2 regions of the Shewanella sp. DC2-4 genome follow, and region 2 is predicted to be linked to the other one. Evidence: riboswitches for the same ligand, from Rfam matches in the RefSeq annotation. Region 2 holds a riboswitch; the other holds the start of a gene.
What was found. A riboswitch is a leader RNA that binds a small molecule or an ion and turns the genes downstream of it on or off. The one in region 2 is predicted to bind cobalamin.

Region 1: linked by a shared signal. The riboswitch ahead of HQQ92_RS02555 (TonB-dependent receptor) and the one ahead of HQQ92_RS03160 (ABC transporter ATP-binding protein) in region 2 are both predicted to bind cobalamin.

The regions. Positions count from the first base shown of each region.
Region 1 covers NZ_JABRVR010000002.1:427,632-432,527, reverse strand. The annotation lists gene HQQ92_RS02565 (LysR family transcriptional regulator) at 1-533, shown strand, start outside; gene HQQ92_RS02560 (HDOD domain-containing protein) at 614-1,342, opposite strand; gene HQQ92_RS02555 (TonB-dependent receptor) at 1,622-3,583, opposite strand; cobalamin riboswitch at 3,692-3,926, opposite strand; gene HQQ92_RS02550 (hypothetical protein) at 4,061-4,896, opposite strand, start outside.
Region 2 covers NZ_JABRVR010000002.1:583,516-588,411, reverse strand. The annotation lists gene cobT (nicotinate-nucleotide--dimethylbenzimidazole phosphoribosyltransferase) at 1-190, opposite strand, end outside; gene HQQ92_RS03165 (iron ABC transporter permease) at 399-1,529, opposite strand; gene HQQ92_RS03160 (ABC transporter ATP-binding protein) at 1,526-2,401, opposite strand; cobalamin riboswitch at 2,501-2,694, opposite strand; gene HQQ92_RS03155 (histidine phosphatase family protein) at 2,916-3,641, opposite strand; gene metH (methionine synthase) at 3,911-4,896, shown strand, end outside.

The DNA.
Region 1 (4,896 bases), 160 kb from region 2:
TGTCGAGCCGTCATCTGTTCGACTCGCTCAATGCCTTAGAAATGGGTGAACTGGATATTGTATTAACCTCAGATCCTGTGCCTGGGCATTCACTCGCCTACCAGCATTTGTTTGATTTTGAAGTGAGGTTAGTGGTTGCTAAGGATCATCCTTTAGCGAAAGAAGCCTATGTCACCCCTAAGCAATTAGCACACTTGCCTATTATCAGTTATCCAGTGCCGTTGACACGTTTAGATATTTATCGCCACTTTTTAGAGCCTGCGGGCATAGAGGCGGGCGAGCAAAAAACCTGTGATTTAACCATGATGTTATTGCAACGCATCGCCTGTAAAGACGGCATAGCCGCACTGCCAAGCTGGTCGATTAATGAAGGACATGGACTGAGTCTCGCTACGGTAAAACTCGGCCAAGAAGGCCTGAAACGACCGCTATTTGGTGCCTATCGCCGCCACAGTGCTAACTCTGCATTGATCCAAAATTGGTTACAACTGGTGGCGAGGGAAGGTTTATCCCGCCAGCAGAAGACGAATTAATGCGGGTGACATTGAATAAAAAAGCCTGCGAATGCAGGCTTGTTTATTGAGTCAAATGACTATTTCATAGCATCGACAAATTACAGCGGATTCATCAACAATCCACGCATAGACAAGACACGGCGCAGTATCAACCCTGATGAATTAGGATTACGGGTCTGACGCAAATTATGGGCGATCATAAATTCTTGACGCAGATCCTGATCGAGATCTAACGCCTCGAACGCTTCGATGGTTAAGGTCTGTTGTTGATTATCAATCAATGACTTAATCACACTTAAAGGAAATGACTGTTCGGCATTAGCATTTAAATAGGCAAATGCGGTCAGTGCGATAATTTGGCCGAACACACTGAACAGAGCTAAGGTTTGTACTTCGTCAGCATCAACCTCCACACCTTCCATATCCGCTAAGCTATCTACCGCATCCGTTGCAATATCTTCAGTCAGCTTCCAATAACCTTGGACCAACTTTTTATAGGGCTGTGGCAGTTCATCGAGGCGTTCTTTTAAATAGAACGTAAAAGCGTAGCGATAGATATTAACTTGACCTAAGCGGATCAAAGCTTCTTTCAACGAACGAGTTTTGTGATTTTCCACTACAGCAGCCTGTGCGGAATTACTGCGCATAAGCATGTGCGCTGCCAATGCGGGATCGCTCGAGATAATGTCAATCACATTACGAATGTCGCCTTCAGCAAGGATCGCTTTTTTGAGTGGAATTAGAATTCCTCGGCGGCCAATCACTTGCTCTTCGTTCGCTATGATAGCTCTAACTTGAGTAAAAACCTGTTGCTCAAGATCAGTCATAAGACACTTTACACCTGTTTATTAACAATAAGATGATTCGGTTACAGCTCACATCATACCTAAAATACTAAGAATTTCAGCCATAAACAGCAGAGTAAAATATAAATTACTCCTATTTAGTGATGACTGCCCGCTAACACTATAGATAACGACAATTAAACCACTCTACTAAAACGATATTCAAGACTATACCTATTTTAAGATTTATTCTTTGAACTCAGCGTAAAAAATAAAAAGCCAGACTCAGTCTGGCTTTGTTATTAGATAGCTCATTAATAATTAGAAGCGGTAGCCCACAGTGAAACGAATATCACGGCCTCGACCAGAATAGTAACTATCCCCCCAATCGCCACCGTAATAACCTGCACTGACATAATCTTTATCGAATACATTATCGATACGCAGACTTGCAAGCCAAGCATCACGATTATAATTCAAGGCTAAATTACCAAGCACGTAACTTGCTAGCTTATCACCTTGATTAGCGTTATCGCCTTCAATAAAACGATCACCCGTGTAGATAGCTTCGGCAAATACTTGGAAATGCTCAGCAAAATCCATGCTGACATAACCGCGTCCCGTGTGTTTTGCCACCCAAGACAGCTCTTTGCCATCGTTAGCACCATCGGTAAATTCGGCGTCGGTATAGTTATACTCTAGCCCGAGTTGCAGCGCTTTAGTGATCTGCCAATCCCAATCGGCACCCGCGCCATAACGACGAGAAGCGTCGGCATTTACGTTTGCACCGTTGAAATTTCCACCTATGGGTTTAACTGCACTCGAGTCATAAACAATTTCATCCTCTAAATCGAGACGATATAGGCTGACTCGCAGGGTTTGACTAGCGACAGCCCAATCCCAACCCGCCTCATAGGAACGGCCTGTTTGCGGCTTTAAGCCAAATACGCCCGGCGATGTATAAGCTTGCTCATCCACTTTGGCAAAACGGAAGTTATCATCGGCGCGCACATAGAGTCTGTGCTCCGCAGTTGGGCGGTAATTTAAACCCAGTTCGAATGCGTGGGCATTTTCGTCTAAATCCATGCCATTAGGATAAACATTGCCATCGACTAACTCATCGGTCACCCGCGCATATCGTCCACCCACAACGTAACTTAAAGTATGACTTAAAGGCACTGTAGCTTGTAGATAGGCGCTTTGCATTTGCTGCACATTACTGCGCGCCATAGTGTCAAAATCAGCCTTGCCACGGCTGATGTCTAAACCTGTGACTAGGTTTAGCTCGCCTTGACGCGTACTGTAATTCGCTAACGCTTTAGGGCTAAACATTAACAGTGAGCGTGTGTTATGGCTGTTCGCCCCCCAATTAAGAGAAGACACCAAGGTATCGCTATAATCTAAATCCGCCGCCAGCGCCCAGTTTTGATTAAGCTGATGCTGGTAACCCGTTCGCGCCGCAGTGGTCATCTCGTGGGCATACTCTACCTTATTTAATGAAGCACGGGGATCGTCTTTAAATTGCTTTTCAGTAAGCGAGCCCGGATTTTCACGATCGTTATCGTAGTAGCTGGTTTCAACAAAGAAGGAGTCTGTGGCTGTTTTATATTGAATGCGGCCAAGAATAGAGCCGGTTTCGTTGGCATTATGCTGGCGATAGTTGTCACCTTGGTTGTAACTACCGGTGAAAAAGTAACGCCAATCTTTGTTGATCGCGCCAGACACATCACCACGACCTTCATAGGTATCAAAACTACCGCCAGATAACTGCACGCTGCCGCCAGTATTTTCAGGGGACTTAGTGACAATATTAATCACCCCACCCACGGCTTGATCGCCATAAAGTACACCTGCACTACCCGATAAAATTTCAATACGATCCACTTGATTAAGCGGAATGGCATTAAGGCTAGGTGCGGCGATATCGATATTATTGAGACGACGACCATCAAGTAAAATCAGCGTGTTATTAACGGCAGTGCTGGCGCTAAAACCGCGCATCGCAAAGCTAGTTCCAATATTGTTATCCGAAATTTGAATACCGCTTTGACCACGTAAGACGTCGGTCAAATTAGTCGCGCCACTCATTTCAATCGCAGCGGCATCAATCACATTCACATTGGCGGCAATATTTAACGGGGTCTTATCAGAGCGGCCGATCACGACAAGATGCTCGTCGACTTTAGCTGTGCTGGTATCGTCAGCCGCCATAACGGGCGCGATAATTGAAAAACTGCAAAGGCTGCCGATCAGCAGCGCGATTTTTGTTGGATTTGTTCCCATTTTACCTTTAACTCCTGCAAGGAAAACGGGGCATTGACGCCACGATACCGTTAATTCAGTCGTAAATACTGACGGTGATTATCGCATTTTGAGATCTGCCCACCGAAATCTCAAAAACACCTTTAGGGCCGGTCTCCGGACTTAGGCTATGTTAATCCATTAAAGTTGGATTAACACGAGACTGACCTTTCACATTCTGACTTTCGGGTTCTGTCTTGAACACACCAATCAAACGCGGTCCTCTCTCACCTTTTACCGTTGCGGGGGCAGTGCCAGAATTTCACTGGCTTCCCGATTATCTCACGACGCTATCATCGCAAGCACCACAGAAGGTTGACTCAAAATTAGGTTCAAAGGGCGTACAACCTGTTAACGCCCAACAAGGCTCAGAGCATATCAGACCTGAGCGCGCGCATTATAGACGTCTATACGGATGAAAGTCCATCAATCTCAGATTAGCGAGAAAACTCACATGAGCTAGAAAACGCCATCCCAGTTTTTTGCCGCAGGTTTTGGTCTGTCTTGGCTCAAAATCGCCTGACGCTGCTCAGGAGTTTCGCATTGGGCAACGGGGGTAAAATCCAGCGGTTTAATCACTAACGAGTCAGCAGGTTGTACCGGCGACTTGTCGAACATGGGCAAATTCATCGACCAAGAGACCAGCTCCCCCTTTTCGCTGATGCCAACATAACCGTCATTTGCGCCATCTAACCAAGTGAGTCGCGGAATACGTGCAATCAACTTCTCCACATTTTCACGGTTGGCGCGATAACCAACAGGCACCACTTTGCCATCGGGACGCGTAAACACAAAGGAGGCAGGCCCTCGAGTAATGATGCTGCCTTCCTGCCAATATTTATCAAGAATCTCTTGGGCATAGTGAAACCCAAACATATGAGCGTAATCAGTATCGTCGGCCACTATTTGCGGCACGGCCTTATCCCGCAGTAATAAAAAGCCTGAGCCAATGCTAATAATCTCTTTTACCCCTGTGATATTGGTTTTTTTAATCCAATCGACACCACAGTTAATCCCATCGCCCCAAAAATGCGCATCCCCCGTAGGACTTAAAATCGCAAAGGCACAATTGTTTGCCGTCATACTCGCCACATCCTTTAAGGCGCTGCGGATCGAGTAAGCATCACTGCGCCAACCCCAACTCACCACAGTGCCGTCCTTTTTCAAGGCGGCATAGGTGTGTTGAAAATATTCGATCTTCGCTACATCCGTAAGCTGCGGGAGTAACTTTTTCATATTGGTCGACTCTTCAACCTGCCCCCAAATCACTGCACTGCCCTCTTTTTTGAGGGCGA
Region 2 (4,896 bases):
GCACATCCGTTTGTGGCTGCTCCGTTTGTTGTAAATCAGTCGCTTGCACGCGGGCAATCTGCAAGGCTAAGGATTCGAGCTGACCTAAGGCGCCGGGCGGCTTAGTCTTAAGATCAATTTTCTGCTGAATCACCAGATCCTGCGCTTTACTCACAGGGCTTATTTGAAAAGATACGGCTGACTGAGACATCCACACTCCACTTTGTAATCTACATTAAATAACCACAACGCATCCCGCGTCTATGACGAACATGTCCAATTGTGCATTTCCAATCGCGGGTGGGATATCAACAGAAATACTGATTATCCCGTCAGTCGGCACTTACGACATGACTCTAGGATGACGACTTAACTCTGGGTTTACGTCCTGACTAGGTGCCTACGGCATGACCTTGTATTTACGGCATGACTCTACGCTTACGCAAAATCAGCAAAAAGAACATGCTACCTATGGCGGCCGTGATAATACCCACGGGCAACTCTTGATTACCCAATAAACAGCGCGCTAATACATCAATCCACACCATAAATAATCCGCCCACCAGCGCCGTTAATAAAATCGGCTGACGACCGGGAAACAGCATGCGCACTGTGTGGGGGATCATTAACCCGACAAAACCGATACCGCCACAGGTAGCCACCAAAATAGCGGTAATCAAGGAGCAGAGCAGCAACATATTGAGCCGCAGCTTAGGCACATTCACCCCTAAGGTATGCGCCGTTTCATCCCCCGCCTGCAACGCCATGATCTGCCGTTTCATGCCTAAAATAATGAATAAACTCGCACCAATCACCAGTGTCGGCAGTACTAACAAGGACCAACTGGCCTTTGCAAAACTGCCTAAACTCCAAAACAGCACAGAGGCTGTCGCCTGCGGACTGGCGAAATACAGCAGCAGACTCGTTAATGCGCCGAACATAAAGGAGGTCGCCACACCAGAGAGCAGCATGCGCTCCACTTGACTATTAAGCCCTAAGCCTGACAAAGCAAGCACTATCAACACCGACAAACTCGCACCAATAAAAGCGCCCAAGGGCAAGCTAAACCAAAGTAATCCAGACAAGGCACCCGAACCGCTAAAAAGCCCAGAATGTACCGCCATGCCCGCATTATCAAAAAATCCAGAGCCAGTGAATAAGGTCAACATCACCACAGCGCCAAAGGACGCGCCAGAACTAATGCCAAACAAATAGGGATCGGCGAGCGGATTGCGAGTCACGGTTTGCAACACACTGCCCGCCAGTGACAAACCCGCACCCGCCACAAAAGCCAGTAAAATGCGCGGTAGCCTGAGCTCCATCACAATGCGCTCAGTCATGCCATTGGCTTGAGTGAGGTTCGTCGCCTTATTGATAAACACTTGAATAACATCCGTAAAACTGATGTTTGCCGCACCAAAACTCGTTGCGGCAATAGGCGTTATCAAAGTGATGATACCTAATACGAGCAGCATCAGTTGTTGTCTCGTCAACGGTGTCACGATACGCCCCAAATATGAGATGAAATATTGTTTACCCCCCTGAGTCATCCACCTTCGCCTCGCTCGTTCAGGCCATGATCTACATGGTGGTAACCATAAAAATAGCTGATTAAGGGCTTTTTATGTTGTGGATGGGGCGATACCTGAGCACACACGCCAAACACATCGCCAATTCGCGCCTCGGTTAATACTTCGGTTGGCGTCCCCATAGCGCTGACTTCCCCGTTATGGATCAACAACAAACTGTCGCACAGGGCACTGGCTAAATTAAGATCATGAATAGAGGCAATCACGCTGATGCCAAGACTACGCACCAATTCGAGGATTTGAATTTGATAGCGCACATCGAGGTGGTTAGTTGGCTCATCGAGGATTAAAAGCTGCGGCTGCTGCACTATGGCGCGGGCAATCAAGGCGCGTTGCTTTTCACCGCCGGATAAGTGTTCATATTGTTGGTGCATCTTATGGCTCAAGCCGACTTTCTCTAAAGCCTTAGCAATACGTTCAATATCACAGCTCGAATTGGTATCGAACATGCCCTTGTGGGGCGTTAAGCCCATGCTGACCAATTGCTCTGTGGTGAGGTCAAAATAGTGCGGTGTATCCTGCTGCACTACGGCGACGCGACAGGCAAACGCCTTGGGCGACAAGCGCTCAATATCTTGATCAAAAAGGGTAATTTTGCCCTGAGTCGGGCGAACAAACCGATACAAACAGCGCAATAAGCTAGACTTGCCCGCACCGTTAGGGCCAATCAGCCCCAGCATCTGCCCCGTTGGCAGCGTAAAGTTAATATCGGAAAGTATGGTTTTGCCATCGATACACCAGCTCAACTGGCTCACATTGAGCGCGACTGACGGGCTCAATGACGGGTTAGTGTCATTCACGGGGCTGTTAGTTTGGATTGCGGAAAGTTTCACCTAAGCGGCGCTCCTATCGAGTCCAAACCTGTATAAAAAAAGGTTGTGCACATTGTCATCTGCTCCCTCGAGTCACCCGCTCGAGAACTAAGGCTGCACGCAGCGATAACAGAAATAGGCAGGTCTCCTGACTTGTAGAAAAGAAGGAGCTAGGCTCTAGAATCTAGGTGCTTCTTTAAACTACTCACAGTTGCGGGCACAGTTCGGGCTGACTGACGAGCAGCTCCCCGATTCCCTATTATGTTTGGGTTGATATGCTCTTTGTTAACAACGCCACTGTGAATTAAAACAACGGAGCGATTCGAACAAAGAGAGTCTATTCCCAACACCTATTTCTGCGACGTTATCACTCATTGCGCATGTAATACGCTATCTCGTTCAAACGTCAGGGAAAAGCATTATCCTACATCTATCCCATTAGGCAATGCTGTTTAAATCAGAATATTTTCATATCAGCTTATTCTCGCCAAACGATCACGCCTACACCATAGCGCCTAGGTCGTGAAATAAGGCCTCAACACCTGCGCCCACTCGGCCAATCTAAACGCCAATAGCAGGCACCCTGTTCATCTTGCAGCACATTAATCCTCACCACGGCCGCCACGGGTAAATCGAGTTGACTATAAAACCCCACCGCCCGTTCAACCCCTAAGGCACGCGCCATTAAGTGACGGATCACCCCGCCGTGGGTCACGACCCAGACTTGAGTGGCAGGCATATTATCAGCGGTTTCATTAATGGCACTGTTTTCATTACCCATTTTATGTGAGTCAAGGGTCAATCGTTCAAACTCGGCGGCGAGTATCTGGTCAATCGTCCCATTCACCCGCGACTCAAAACTTGCCATAGTTTCACCATTAGGCGGCGGAGTTTGCCAAGGGTTTTGCCAATACGCCGCTAAGCGTTCGCCCTCTTGTTGATACAGTTCATCGAGCCGGCAACCGTCCCAATCACCAAAATCAATTTCCTGTAAACCCGACAAAAACTGCGCCTGTAATGGCCTTGACTCAGATATCAGTGCCGCCGTCGAATGCAGCTCGGCGGCAAAAGCGTGGGCAAAATCGGCGCAGCGGCGTGAAGTCGAGCTATAGATCGCGCTACACACGCTGGCCTGTGACTCAACTGCTGCCGACATTTGTTGCCAACCCTTTTTGCTTAAAGGCACATCCACACGACCCCGTAAAATAGCGCCGCCTTCACACTCACCGTGGCGCAACAATAACAATCGAACTTGTTTCATATATGCCTTTTTAGTTAGGGACTAGATGCTAGGAACTCAAGCCGAGGGCCTAAATTCTTGATTCTCGATTCTCGCTCCTAATGCCTTTGACTTTCATCTTGCCCTGACAATCATAAGTCGCGTATTATGGACGTCTATACGTTTAAATGTCCAAAACAAATTTTTAAGAACAAGTATTCAAAAAATGTCGGCTGACGACAATAAAATGCAATTAGCATAACAATGGTCGATTTTTGGACTTAACTTAGCTGTATTTAAGGTAATTATTTATGACGATACCCTCAACCAAAGCCAGCCAAATATTAGCAGACATTCGCAAACAGCTTGCAGAGCGCATTCTGATCTTAGACGGTGCCATGGGCACTATGATCCAAGGCTACAAGCTGGAAGAAGAGGACTATCGCAGCGAACGTTTTAAAGATTGGCATACAGATGTCAAAGGTAACAACGACCTCTTGGTCTTGTCGCAACCCCACATCATCAAACAAATTCACACCGACTACTTAAAGGCCGGTGCCGACATCATTGAAACCAACACCTTTAACGCCACCACCATCGCCATGGCCGACTACGACATGCAGTCGCTGTCCGCCGAAATTAACTTAGTCGGCGCGCGCCTCGCCCGTGAAGCCTGTGATGAAGCCTTTGCTGCCACAGGCATTCCACGCTACGTCGCCGGTGTGTTAGGCCCCACTAACCGTACGTGTTCGATTAGCCCTGATGTGAACGACCCAGGCTACCGCAACGTCAGCTTCGATGAGTTAGTGACTGCTTACAAAGAATCTACTAAGGCGCTGATTGAAGGCGGCGCGGATATCATTATGGTCGAGACCATATTCGATACCTTAAACGCCAAAGCCGCGCTATTTGCGATTGAATCCGTATTCGATGACTTATTCGGTCAGCATTCTAAAGACAGATTGCCGATCATGATTTCGGGCACCATTACCGATGCCTCTGGCCGCACACTGACTGGCCAAACGACCGAAGCCTTTTACAATTCCCTTCGCCATATCAAGCCCTTATCTATCGGTTTAAACTGTGCACTTGGGCCAAAAGAATTGCGCCCCTATGTGGAAGAATTATCCCGCATCAGTGAGTGTTATGTGTCGGCGCATCCGAATGCAGGCCTGCCGAACGAGTTTGGCGGTTACGATGAAACCCCAGAGGACATGGCGAACGTGATCGAAGATTGGGCGCGCGAAGGCATGCTCAATATTATCGGGGGTTGCTGTGGTAGTACGCCTGAACATAT